2 regions of the Komagataeibacter rhaeticus genome follow, and region 1 is predicted to be linked to the other one. Evidence: riboswitches for the same ligand, from Rfam matches in the RefSeq annotation. Region 1 holds a riboswitch; the other holds the start of a gene.
The links. Region 1 has a riboswitch for FMN ahead of GWK63_RS03215 (class I SAM-dependent methyltransferase). Riboswitches for the same ligand answer to the same signal wherever they lie in the genome.
Positions count from the first base shown of each region.

Region 1 (6,536 bases):
AGAACTGGCCCGCAATCTGGGCACCATCGCCCGCTCCGGCACCCGCGCCTTTGGCGAGGAACTGGCCAACGCCAAGCCCGAGGACAAGCCAAGCCTGATCGGGCAGTTCGGTGTCGGCTTCTATGCCGCCTTCATGGTGGCGGACAGGGTGGACGTGGTCTCGCGCCGCGCGGGCAGTGACGAGGCCTGGCAGTGGTCCTCCACCGGCAAGGGCAACTACACCATCAGCCCCGCAACCCGTGAAAAGCCGGGCACCGACATCATCCTGCACATCAAGGACGATGCGAACGACTTCCTTGATTCGTGGCAGCTTGAAAGCATTGTGCGCAAATGGGCCGATCACATTTCGTGGCCGATCACCATCGTCAAGGATGGCGAGGAAACCCCGGCCAACAAGGGCACGGCACTGTGGCGCAAGCCGCGTGGCGGCATCGAGGAAGAGCAGCTTAACGAGTTCTATCGCCACGTCAGCCATAACTTCGATACCCCCTGGGCCACGCTGCACTGGCATGCCGAGGGGACGATGGAATTCTCGGCGCTGCTGTTCATTCCCGGCAGCAAGCCCTTCGAGTTTGCCGAGCCGGTGCGCGAGAGCCAGATCCGCCTGCATGTCCGCCGCATGTTCATTACCGATGATGCGGGGCTGCTGCCGCCGTGGCTGCGCTTCGTGACCGGTGTGGTCGATACCGAGGACCTGCCGCTCAACGTCTCCCGCGAGATGCTGCAGGCCACGCCGGTGCTGGCGCGTATCCGCAAGGCGGTGACCAACCGCGTGATCTCCGAACTCAAGACCCGTGCGAAGGATGAGGCGGATTTTGACAAGTTCTGGGATAATTTCGGCCCCACCTTCAAGGAAGGGATATGGGATGACGCCGAGCACCGCACGGAACTGGCCACCATCGCCCGCTTCCGTTCCAGCACGCAGGAAGGCTGGACCACGCTTGATGCCTATCTGGAACGCAAGAAGCCCGAGCAGGAAGCGATTTACTACCTGACCGGCGACCGCACGGAAATGCTGCCGTCCTCGCCGCAGCTTGAAGGCTTCCGCGCCCGTGGGATCGAGGTGCTGCTGCTGTCCGACCCCGTGGATTCCTTCTGGCCCGACCGGCTGGGGGTGTACAAGGACACACCGCTGCGCAACATCAGCCAGTTCCACACCGATCTGGAAAAGTTCGGCGCACCGGAAGAAACGGCGGATGAAAAGGCGGCACTGGACGTTGTCATCCCGGCACTGAAGGAAGCGCTGGGCGATGCGGTGTCGGATGTGAAGGGCACCAATCGGCTGGTCAACAGCGCGGTCGTGCTGGCCGCCCCCGAATCCGGGCCGGACCTGCAGATGATCCGTCTGATGAAGCGCAGCGGCCAGCAGGTGCCGGACACGGCCCCCGTGCTGCAGGTCAATCCCGGCCATCCGCTGATCGCCGATCTGGCGGAACGGGTGAAGAATGGCGACCCGGTGCAGGATATTGCACTGGTGCTGATGGACATGGCCCGCATCCAGGACGGCGAAAGCCCGAAGGACCCGACCGGCTTTGCCCAGCGCCTGACCGCCATCCTGACACGCCTGCCGCTGACGGACGGCCCGCAGGGCTGAACAGCCCCGTAGCCGGAGTAATCTGAACTGCCCCGCCATGCTGGCCGCATGGCGGGGCAGTCCTGTCTGAATCATGGAAAAGTTTTTGGTGAAGCTTTTTTCAAGAAGCTTCAAAGAACACCGTCCTTTTTGACAAAGGTGGCTCCTGAAAACGCCTGTTATTCTTTCTCAACAGGTTTCGTCGCCACCAGAATGAGCATGGGCGGCCGACGCACTGTATCTTCCAGATCAGGCCGGGCCTGCAGTATCGCGGCAGGCGGGCAGGGTTCGGCCAGATGGCGGAGCTGGAAGCCGCATGCGATCAGCGTGTTGACGTAGGTTTCCATCGTGCGGTGGTATTTGATCACCCCATCGACAAACCACGACGTGCTGCGTGCCCCTTCCTGCTGGTAGCGGTCGAGTGGCCAGTGCAGCTTGTTGCCATCCGCATCGCGGACCCATCCCACGGGGTGGGCGGTCTGGACCGGGTGCTCGACGGAAAAGATGAAGGTGCCGCCGGGCCTGAGGCAGTCGAAAACGCGCCGCACCACGGCCCTGTAATCCGCGATGTAGTGCAGGGCGAGGGATGAAACCGCAAGGTCGAATGCCGCTGGCGGCATCGCACAGTCCTCGATGGAACCGTGTATGTAGGTAATGGCCGCATCCTGTGTCAGCGCGCGTGCGGCTTCGATCATGTTTGCCGATACATCCAGCGCCGTGACCCGGGCCGCGCCCTGTGCGCGGGCATGGCGGGCAAAATCCCCGAACCCGCATCCAAGGTCGAGTACGGTCCTGCCCCGCAGGTCGGGCAGCAGCGCCCGGATTGCCGGGATTTCCAGCGCACCGTTAAGGCCGGTATCCTTTTCACGAAGGGTGCGGTACCCCTCAAAAAAACGCGGATCGTCATAAATGTTCTGCGGTGATGGGGCAGGCACCGTGTTATGGTCTTCGTGTGATGAGGTCATGTATCATGTCTCCCTTGGTGGACTCGGTGGTCATCCAAGGCGATCACGGACGGGCATGGACCCGCATGGGTCATGCAACCGCCAGTTCTCTTTTATCCGGACTGTAACCGTCGGCCCTGGCATTGCACCAGATCTGCTGACCCCGGCGCGTGCCGGGCGCTCGCGGGCTTCAGGCCATGGGCCTGTTACCGCCGGTAGGGACTTCCACCCCGCCCCGAGAACACAGGCCGTCAGGATAGGGGCAGGCCGAGACCGGGCGCAAGCGTGTGGAGCTATTGGCAATCCGGTTGTATGATGGGTGCCGCACGGGAATGGGACCTGCGGCCCGTCGGGAAAAAAGCGCGTGGTATTATCCGGGATGGGGCTTGAATAACAGCCTGCCGGATGTTTCCCTGCGCTCCCTTTTGTGTGTTCTGGTTTTTTGATGGCGGCACGTATTATATGAAAATCGATAACGTCTCCTATCGCAGCGTATGGGTGGATGCGGATGATGGCTGGTCAGTCCATATCTTTGACCAGACCCGCCTGCCATGGTCGCTGGATATCCTGCGCCTGACCGGGCGCGACCAGGTGGCGCATGCCATCCGCACCATGCAGGTCCGTGGCGCGCCGCTGATCGGTGCGGTGGCGGCTTACGGGCTGGCGCTGGCGCTGCGTCAGGACAGCAGTGATGAGGCGATGGAGCGTGACGCGGCGCTGCTGGCGGCCACACGCCCCACGGCGGTCAACCTGGGCTGGGCCATCCGGCGCATGCTTACCCGCCTGCGTACCACGCCGCCCGAACGCCGCATGGCCGCGGCATATGACGAGGCCGGGCGCATCTGTGACGAGGACGTGATCCAGAACGAGGCCATCGGCCGGCAGGGACTGGAACTGATCGAGGGAATCGCACGCAGCCGCCCCGGCCCGGTCAACATCATGACCCACTGCAACGCGGGCTGGATTGCCACCGTGGACTGGGGCACGGCGCTTGCGCCCATCTACATGGCGCATGACCGCGGCATTGACGTGCATGTATGGGTGGACGAAACCCGCCCGCGCAACCAGGGTGCGTCGCTTACCGCATGGGAACTGGGCCGCCATGGCGTGCGGCATACGGTCATCGCCGATAATGCGGGTGGGCACCTGATGCAGCACGGGCAGGTGGATATGGTGATCGTGGGCACCGACCGCGTGACCCGCACGGGGGATGTGGCCAACAAGATCGGCACCTATCTCAAGGCGCTGGCGGCCCATGACAATGGCGTGCCATTCTGGGTGGCGTTGCCCTCCACCACCATTGACTGGAGCATCAGCGACGGTGTGAAGGAAATTCCCATCGAGGAACGCAGCGACCGTGAAGTCACCCATATCCAGGGGCGTGATGACACGGGGCATGTGACCACCGTGCAGCTTGTGCCCGATGGGAGCAAGGGCGCCAATCCGGCCTTTGACGTAACGCCCGCGCGCCTTGTGACCGGGCTGATAACCGAACGTGGCCGCTGCCCCGCCACGGCGGACGGGCTGTGCGACCTGTTTCCCGAATACGTCTGAGCAGGGCGGCACCGGGTACGGCCGTTCACCTAATAACCTTGACACGGGCGGGCGGGATTGGCTTTGTCGCGCCTGCAACCGGGTGTGGCCCCATGGGGCGCATCCCCCAAATCTGGTAGAATCAGGACAAGATCATGCATCCCTATCGTACCCATAGCTGCGCGGCCCTGCGGGCTGCCGATGCCGGGCAGACGGCCCGCCTTTCCGGATGGGTACACTCCAAGCGCGATCATGGCGGCCTGCTGTTCATTGACCTGCGTGACCATTTCGGCATGACGCAGATCGTGATCCCCGCAGGTTCCCCCGTGCTGGAAACGGCCGAGCGCGTGCGTGTGGAAAGCGTGCTGACGGTCACGGGTGAAGTGGTGCTGCGCGATGGCGCGACAAAAAACCCCAACCTGCCCACCGGCGAGATCGAACTGCGCGCGCGTGAGATCACGGTGCAGTCCAGCGCCGACGTGCTGCCGCTGCAGGTCGCGGGCAACGAGCACTACCCCGAAGACCTGCGCCTGACCTACCGCTACATCGACCTGCGGCGCGAGAAGGTGCATCGCAACATCATGCTGCGTGCACAGGTCATCGCCAGCCTGCGCAGGCGGATGACGGACCTTGGCTTCGTGGAGTTCCAGACCCCGATCCTGACCGCGTCCTCGCCCGAAGGGGCCCGCGACTTCCTGGTGCCCGCGCGCATGCACCCCGGCAGGTTCTATGCCCTGCCGCAGGCCCCCCAGCAGTTCAAGCAGCTGGCGATGGTGGCGGGGTTTGACCGTTATTTCCAGATCGCACCCTGCTTCCGTGACGAAGCGGCCCGCGCCGACCGCTCGCCGGGTGAGTTCTACCAGCTTGATTTCGAGATGGCGTTCGCAACGCAGGAAGACGTGTTCGCAACCCTTGAGCCGGTGATGGAAGGCGTGTTCCGCGAATTCGGTGGCGGCCGCATTGTCAGCGAAGGGCCGTTCGAGCGCATTCCCTACGCCACGGCCATGGCCGTCTATGGCAGCGACAAGCCCGACCTGCGCAACCCGCTCAGGCTGTCGGACGTGACCGAGGCCTTTGCCGACTCCGGCTTTGGCCTGTTTGCCCGCATCGCGGCCGATGGCGGCCAGATCCGCGCCATCCCGGCTCCCGGCGCGGGCGACCGGCCGCGTGCGTTCTTTGACAAGCTGAACAACTGGGCGCGCGAATCCGGTGCCGGTGGGCTGGGCTACATTATCTTTGCCGAAGATGGTGGCAAGGGACCGATCGCCAAGAACCTTGAGGCCGACCGTATCGAGGCCATCCGGGCAAAGACGGGCCTGAAGGCAGGCGATGCCGTGTTCTTCGTCGCGGGCAAGGGAGACGAGATGGTCAGGTTCTCCGGTGCGGTGCGCACGCGCGTTGCCACCGAACTGGACCTGATTGAACAGAATGCCTTCCGCTTCTGCTGGATCACGGATTTCCCGATGTACGAGCGCAATGAGGAAACGGGTCAGATCGACTTCTCCCACAATCCGTTCTCCATGCCGCAGGGGGGCATGGACGCGCTGCTCAACCAGGACCCGCTGACCATCAAGGCTTTCCAGTACGATATCGTGTGTAACGGCATCGAACTGTCCTCTGGTGCGATCCGTAATCACCAGCCTGATGTCATGATCCGTGCGTTCGAGATTGCGGGCTATCCGGCCAGCGAGGTCGAGGCCCGCTTTGGTGGCATGCTCAACGCCTTCCGCTATGGCGCGCCGCCGCATGGTGGTTCGGCCCCCGGCGTGGACCGTATCGTGATGCTGCTGGCCGATGAGCCGAACATCCGCGAGGTGATCCTGTTCCCGCTCAACCAGCAGGGCGAGGACCTGATGATGGGCGCGCCCGCCCCGGTCGAGCCGCAGCGGCTCAAGGAACTCTCGCTTGCCCTTGACCTGCCGCGTCCCAAGCCCGGCCAGACCAAGAACTGACCTGCATGCGCCCCCCCATCCCCCGGCCCGTCCGTACCGGATGGCGGACCCGTGGCCGGGTGGCGGTGGCGGTATCGGCCCTGTGCCAGTGTCTGTGCCTGTGGCATGGCCCTGCCGGGGCCGCTCCCGTCATGGCGGCGCACCGGGCGGTGTATGACCTGACGCTGGTGGCCGTGAGCGGTGGGGATGTTGTGACGGCGGAGGGGAAACTGACCTTCGTGCTGTCGGACATGTGTACGGCCTGGTCCACCCAGCAGCAGCTGCACCTGCGCACGGTGGACCGCAACGGGACCGAATCGGTCAGCGATTCGGATTACGCGGTGCTGGAGGACAAGGACGGTTCATCCCTCGTCTTCCGCGCCGACCAGACGGAAAACGGCCACCCCGCCCCCCGCATGGCGGGCGAGGCCCATATGCGCCCCAGAGGGGGGGCCGGTTCCGTGCATTACACCGCCCCGGCACCGCATGACGTGGCGCTGCCCGCAGGCACGCTGTTCCCGGTGGCGCATACCGCCGCCGTGATCGCGGCGGGGC
Region 1 covers NZ_CP050139.1:683,726-690,261, forward strand. Annotated here, with positions in the region: gene htpG (molecular chaperone HtpG) at 1-1,594, shown strand, start outside; gene GWK63_RS03215 (class I SAM-dependent methyltransferase) at 1,753-2,538, opposite strand; FMN riboswitch at 2,619-2,764, opposite strand; gene mtnA (S-methyl-5-thioribose-1-phosphate isomerase) at 2,980-4,071, shown strand; gene aspS (aspartate--tRNA ligase) at 4,206-6,002, shown strand; gene GWK63_RS03230 (EipB family protein) at 6,008-6,536, shown strand, end outside.

Region 2 (6,536 bases), 1.1 Mb from region 1:
CACGCTTTACGTGGCCTCCCCCTTCTTCACGCTCTGGTCCATCACCTCCGCCATCCGCAGCCATGACATGGGCAGCCTGAACACCTGCCTGAAATGGGAATCGGTACGCAGCGGACTGAAGAACCAGGTGGTGGACAGCCTGATCGGGCCGCCCCACGCCGATGACGAACTGCCGGAATTCGGCGCGTCCTTTGCGTCATCCGCCGTCTCCAACGCCATTGATGAGGAAGTGCGCCCCGATCGGCTTGGCGTACTGGTGGACCACCTGATGCCACCCGCCGCACAGAGCGGCACGCATCAGGGCCTGTATGGCATGCTGCGCGGCGTGCACATGCACTTCACCCATCCGGGTGTGTTCGAGGCGAGCATGCTCGTGCCCGGGCATGAAAATGAAACCCCGCTGCGGCTGCAGATGCGTATCCACGCCTTCCAGTGGAAAATCCATCATATCGACCTGCCCGCACCCCGCCCCCATCCCCTGATCGAGGCATCGGCCGGTCCCCTGCCGCAGCCGGTCACCCAGCCCTAGGGGCCGGGAAGGGCGGGCCTACCCGCCCCCCGCGACTGCGCGGCCGGTCATTTCGGGGCAGGCAGGTCTTCTTCAAGAACGGTCATGTGGACGGCGTAGGACACTTCGCCCTCATCCTCGTCACGATGGATGGTACCCACCACCTCACCATTGACGGCCAGCTCGACAGACAGCCCGGCCCGCGGGGGCGCATTGACCGTAAGCCCCGGCGAACCCAGCAGGCGACGCAGGCAGATCTGAAGGCGCGAAATTTCGGAAGAGGACATGGCACTCATGAAACGTCTGTTCTCCACAATGGCAGGACCCGCCAGAAATATGATCAGGGCCGGATATGGCCCCCTGGTCAACGCGCGTGGCCGGTCCGGTCAGGATCGCGCGGCTGCCCCGTCCGTTACCGGGCATCGCCGCAGGCTATAGGGACATGTCGGCACACCTGCAACCGCGTGCCCATCATTTTCCCCACCCGCGCCGTGGCAATGCCACGATTCCCCCCTCTGGTTGATCATACCGCAACACCAGCACGAAAGGAGAATTAAAGACCATGCGCCTCCAATCCTTTCCCCGGCTGATGCTGCTTGTCGCCCTGCTTGCACCCCCCGTCGGGCTGACAGCACTTGCAGCCAGCCTGCCCCCCGCCGGCGCCCCCACCGAAGCCAGCCTGGGGCTGAGCGCGCGCAACCTTGCCCGCCAGATCCATGAAGATGGCGCCGAGGCCACGGCCCGCGCGCTGGATGCCCACAGGTCCTGGCCCCAGCTGCGCCGGGCGGTGGCGGCGGGGTGGGACGGGTGGATCGCACTGGTGCCCGACCTGATCACCCATGTGGATGACCCGACCGCCAGCCGCCTGCGCACGGCCCTGCGTCAGGCCCTGCCACGCAACCCGCATGCCGTGCTGTCGGTCATTGATCCCGGTAACGGGCCGCTGCTGGGCGCGGGTGCCCTGTGCACGCCCCATGGCATGTCCGCGCGCTGGCGCACGGACAGCATCCGCGCCATCAGCGCGGTGCACGACATCCATCTGGCCCACCAGTCGGCCGACTGCCTGGCCGCCCTTGCCCCCGCCAGCGGAACTACTGGAAAGGCAGATAGCGGAACGTGACGTAAATGGTGTTGCCGCCCGTGGTGGGGGTTGCGCCATCGCCGCCCTTATAGGCGAATTTGCGCAGGTATGTGTACTGCACGCCGGTCATGACCGCGCCATATCCGCCCTGCAGCACATGCCACCAGCCACCCACGGTCAGGTCGGCTACGGTATGGGTCTGGGCATCGCAGCTGCCACCACTGATCTGTTCCACATCACAGCTGCTTAATGCCAGGTCGTTCACTCCGTAGCCGTATTCATAGCCATCCGTGCCGGTATAGGTCCGCCGCCCGGCACTTTCCACGCCCCCGTACAGATAGACCAGCAGGTTGGATGTGGGATGGCCGATCAGGCCCATGCTGCCAATGATCTCGGGAATGGGCGCGGGCGTGCCATTGGCCTTGAACGTGGCATCGGGCAACATCGCGGGCCCATAACGGCCGATACCCTGCCCCGCCAGCACATTGCCGGTAAACTGCAGGTAGCGTGGGATGACATGCACCGTCACGTCCCCCCCCACGCCGCCGGCAAAGGACACGCGCTCACGGATGGGGCTGCCTGCCGCGGATGCCTGCGACATGGCCTTGAACCAGCGCGCAAGGCCATAGATCTCGTAATGGGCGGGCCGGGTATCCAGCGCGCCCTTGAGCACGATGTCGGGCGCGACATCCATGCTGTATTTGGCATTGGGATTGAGCATGCCGGACCCTGCATTGTTGTAAAGCAGGGTCGTGCCGGACGAGGCCAGGGTGTCATCATCCGTACCGGTCAGCATGGCGTGGTCGCCCGCGCTGCCCGATGCGGCATAGGCCACCTGCGGTGCCTCCAGCGACAGGCCCAGCCACCACTTGCGCCCGAAATCCTTGATGAAGCGGATCTGCGGCACGCGGGTGAACACGATGCCGGGGATCTGGTTGTTATCGACCACCGGCGGCAGCTGTTCATGACGTGACAGCAGGCCCTGCGTATAGCCCGTCGTCAGGCTCCAGGCCTGCCCCGCGAGGATATGGAAGCCCCACTTGGTGTTGCTGTAGGTCATGTACGCCTGCCGGATGCGGGGCGTGTAGCTGTTGGTCTGGTAGCTGTTGGCGGTACCGGCGGCGCCGCCGAAATCGGTCTCGATATAACCCGACAGGGTCTCGTCCTTGGTGGGCGAGCCCTGCAGCAGCACGCTCAGGCGTGTCAGCTGCGCCGAGGGCCGGTACTCCCCGGTATGGGCATTGGGGCTGTTGGCATAGGGAAAGCTGCCCCAGCTGGTGGCGGGGCCGCTGGTCAGGTTCTTGCTGCGGTAGATGTTGGAAAAATCGATGAATCCCCCCAGCCTGACCGACACGCCGCCAATGCGGAATACGGGCGGCAGGCTGTCCACCCCGGTCTGGGTGATGGCCAGCGGGCTGGAGGAATCAAGGTCGAGCTTGGCCTGCGCCGGGATGATTGCCTCGGTCATGGTGTTCTCGGCCGCGGCGGCGGCCTGCGCATCATCCGACAGGGCCGGGCCGCCGATGGTCAGCCGTGAGAGATCGGGCATGACGCTGAGCTGGCCCGACGGGTTGCTGGCCGATGCACTGCCCCCCGTCCGCCCGCCCGAGCGCAGGGTGCGGCCCGCCACCACGTTCTGGCTGCCGCGCGCCATGCCGTGATGGGCTTCCAGCTGTTCGACCTTGGCTTCCAGCCGCCGCATTTCGGCATGGATGGCCCGGATTTCGGCCATGTCGTCCGCCCGGGCGGGCGATGCCGCCACCAGGCCACCCAGCATGGCCACCATCCCGCCCAGCATCATGCCTGCCCGGCCCGCCCTGTCCAGGCAGGTACCGGCATGGTGGCCGGGATGGCCCTTTTTCCAACAGCAATCCATCAGTCTGGCGTGTCCGCCCCTGCACATCCGGTTAACAAACAAGAATCCGTCCCGGCCTGCCGCCCGCATGCAACGCCAACCGGCGTGGACAGGACCGATTGCGCCTTGCGTGTATATGGCGGCCAGAACATAGGAACAGATTCCGGACCGATATAGAAAAAACGTTCAACTGCTATGCATTAGTCAGTCTCATGCACGGCATATATTCGCATGATTCCGTTTATTGCACACCATTTCTTCCTTTAACTCAAGGCCTCTACATGCGCCAGCAAGGGAGAGCACGCCATGACCGCAACCCGGCCACCGGGGGGATCAGCCATCACGGACCGGCCCCTTGCGGGTGCCCCCCATCCCGACCATCCACTACACTGGAAACTGTATGGCTGCGAGATGGTGGCCACCATGGTGCTCATGCTGTGCGGTATCGTGTCGGTCACGCTGCTGACCACGCCCCAGACCCCCGTCGGGCGCATGCTGGCCCCCCATCCCGTAATCCAGACCATGCTGTGCGGGCTGTTTTTCGGGCTGGCGGGGACGGTTGCGGCCTATACGCCGTTCGGGCGCGTCAGCGGGGCGCATGTCAGTCCCTCCGTCTCGCTGGCATTCAGCCTGGCCCGGCGGCTGGGATGGGTGGACCTGTGCGGATATGTGGCCGCCCAGATGCTGGGGGCCTGTCTTGCCGCCGTGCTGCTGGCGGGTGTGGGGCATGTGCTGCCGGTATGGGGAAAGATGGCGCAGGACGCGACCTTTGCCGCCACGGTGCCCTTTTCCGGTGTTGCGGTCGTCTGGCCGCTGGTGACGGAAATGGTGCTGACCTGCCTGCTGGTGATCATGCTGTGCGCGCTGGCCGCCCATCCGGTGCTGAAATGGTTCACGCCATGGGCGGGCGGCGTATTCTTCTGCCTGTGCAACCCGGTCTCGGCGTGGCTGTCGGGCAACAGTTCCAATCTGGCCCGCAGTTTTGGCCCCGCCGTCGTGACGGGGCAGTGGGACTCCTTCTGGATCTATGCGCTGGGACCGTTCACGGGGGCGGCGATGGCCATCTGGCTGCTGCGTTCGCGCCTGCTGGGCCGGATCGAGGTGGAGGAAGCGCGGCTGGTCAATTTCGGCCACCATGGCCGCATTCCCTCCCTTCTCCATCCCGGTCGCCGCATGGAAGGCGGGCCTGCGAAGTACGATTGAAGACTGTGGTTCAAAATACCCTACTTGCAATCGATGAAAATTATTCCCAATATCGCCTTACTGAAAGGCAGATCGGGTTCATGCCCGGTTTGCAGGCGTTCTCGGGGCGGGGTGCAATTCCCCACCGGCGGTATCTGCTTCCTGTAACGGGGGGCACAAGTCCGCGAGCGCCCGGCCACTTCTATGCTGGTCGGGGTCAAGCAGATCCGGTGTGATTCCGGAACCGACGGTTACAGTCCGGATGAGAGAGAACGGAAACTATGGCCAGCCTTCCCCATGGGGAGGCGGGAAGATGGTTTTACGCGCCCTGAGTCCGTCCAGATGGATGGAGAAGTGTGTTTTGGACGCGTTGCCGCAGGCCTGCAATGCCATAACTGGCCCCGACCTCCCCCCCGCCATCGCGCACGGGTTCCGCGCGGCGGTTGATGAGGCCGCCCGCCATGTGGGCGCCACCGCCCCCAATCCCCCCGTGGGCTGCGCCCTGCTGGATCGGGATGGTACCATCCTTGCCGTGGGTGGCCACCATCGCGCGGGCACGCCCCATGCCGAGATCCAGGCCATAAACCAGTGCCGCGCGCGCGGCCTGCTGGATCGTGCCCATACCGCCGTCGTAACGCTGGAGCCGTGCAACCATACCGGCCGCACCGGCCCGTGCTCGCACGCGCTGGCAGCCACCCCTGTGCGGGATGTGTGGATCGGGCTGCGTGACCCCAACCCCCATGTTGCAGGCGGCGGGGCGGATTACCTGCGCAGCCAGGGCCGGAGCGTGCATGTGCTCCAGCCCACCGGCCCGCAGGCCGCCCTGCGCGCCCTGTGCCGCAGCCTGCTGGCCCCCTTTGCCCATTTTGCCCGGACCGGCCAGCCATGGATCACGGTCAAACAGGCGGTGGATGCCACAGGCTCCATGCTGCCGCCGCCGGGACGCACCACATTTACCGCCGCCACCTCGCTTGACCTGGCGCACCGCCTGCGCCGCGCAACCGATGCGGTGATTACCACCGGCCGCACCATACGCGCGGACCGGCCGGGGCTGGACGTGCGCCGCGTGCCCGACCATGCCGGCCGCGCGCCGCGCGTACTCGCCATCTGCACCCGCACGGGGGAAGTGGATGACGCCTACCTGACGGCTGCGCGCAACCGGGGCTTTGACGTCCGCCTGTGCACCGACATCGCGGCCCTGCCGGACCTGCTGGGCCGGGCGGGCGTGACCTGGGCCATGGTGGAAGCCGGCCCAGCCCTGCTGGCCGAACTGCGCGCACATGGCCTGTGGCACGACTGGCTGACCATTACCGCGGGCGCGGACGGCACGGACCACTACGGCATCCGCGTGCGCGAGGGGGATGTGACACCGCTCCACCTGCTGCCCGAACTTTCCGCCGTGAAGGAGTAAGCATGTTTTCCGGCATCATCGAACACCAGGGACACGTCAGCGCCGCGCGGCGGCTTGACCGTGACCTGGACATCACCGTGGCCACCGGCATACCCGACCTGAGCCTGGGCGAGAGCATTGCCGTCAATGGCGTATGCCTGACGGTCACGTCGTTTGACGCGGCGGGCACCGCCACGTTCTTCATCAGTTCGGAAACGCTGGACCGCACGGCGCTGGGCCGGATCGAGGCCGGGCACCGGGTAAACCTTGAACGCGCGGTCACGCCCGCCACCCGCCTGTCAGGCCATATCGTGCAGGGGCATGTCGATGGCACCGGCCGGCTGCTGGCGGTGGAACAGGTGGGCGAGGCCCGTCACATCACCTTCAGCATTCCCGCCCGCCTGCGCCGCTACCTGGTGGAAAAGGGATCGATCACGATCGATGGCATCAGCCTGACGCTGAACGCGGTGGGGGAGCCGGGTGCCGACGGGTGTCCACCCGATGCGTTCCGCATCGCCCT
Region 2 covers NZ_CP050139.1:3,133,785-3,140,320, forward strand. Annotated here, with positions in the region: gene GWK63_RS14375 (DUF2939 domain-containing protein) at 1-529, shown strand, start outside; gene GWK63_RS14380 (DUF3126 family protein) at 577-804, opposite strand; gene GWK63_RS14385 (hypothetical protein) at 1,071-1,628, shown strand; gene GWK63_RS14390 (hypothetical protein) at 1,600-3,390, opposite strand; gene GWK63_RS14395 (MIP/aquaporin family protein) at 3,751-4,647, shown strand; FMN riboswitch at 4,741-4,904, shown strand; gene ribD (bifunctional diaminohydroxyphosphoribosylaminopyrimidine deaminase/5-amino-6-(5-phosphoribosylamino)uracil reductase RibD) at 4,997-6,037, shown strand; gene GWK63_RS14405 (riboflavin synthase) at 6,040-6,536, shown strand, end outside.
Region 2: it holds a riboswitch for FMN, as region 1 does, so the genes downstream of both, ribD (bifunctional diaminohydroxyphosphoribosylaminopyrimidine deaminase/5-amino-6-(5-phosphoribosylamino)uracil reductase RibD) here and GWK63_RS03215 (class I SAM-dependent methyltransferase) in region 1, are expected to answer to the same signal.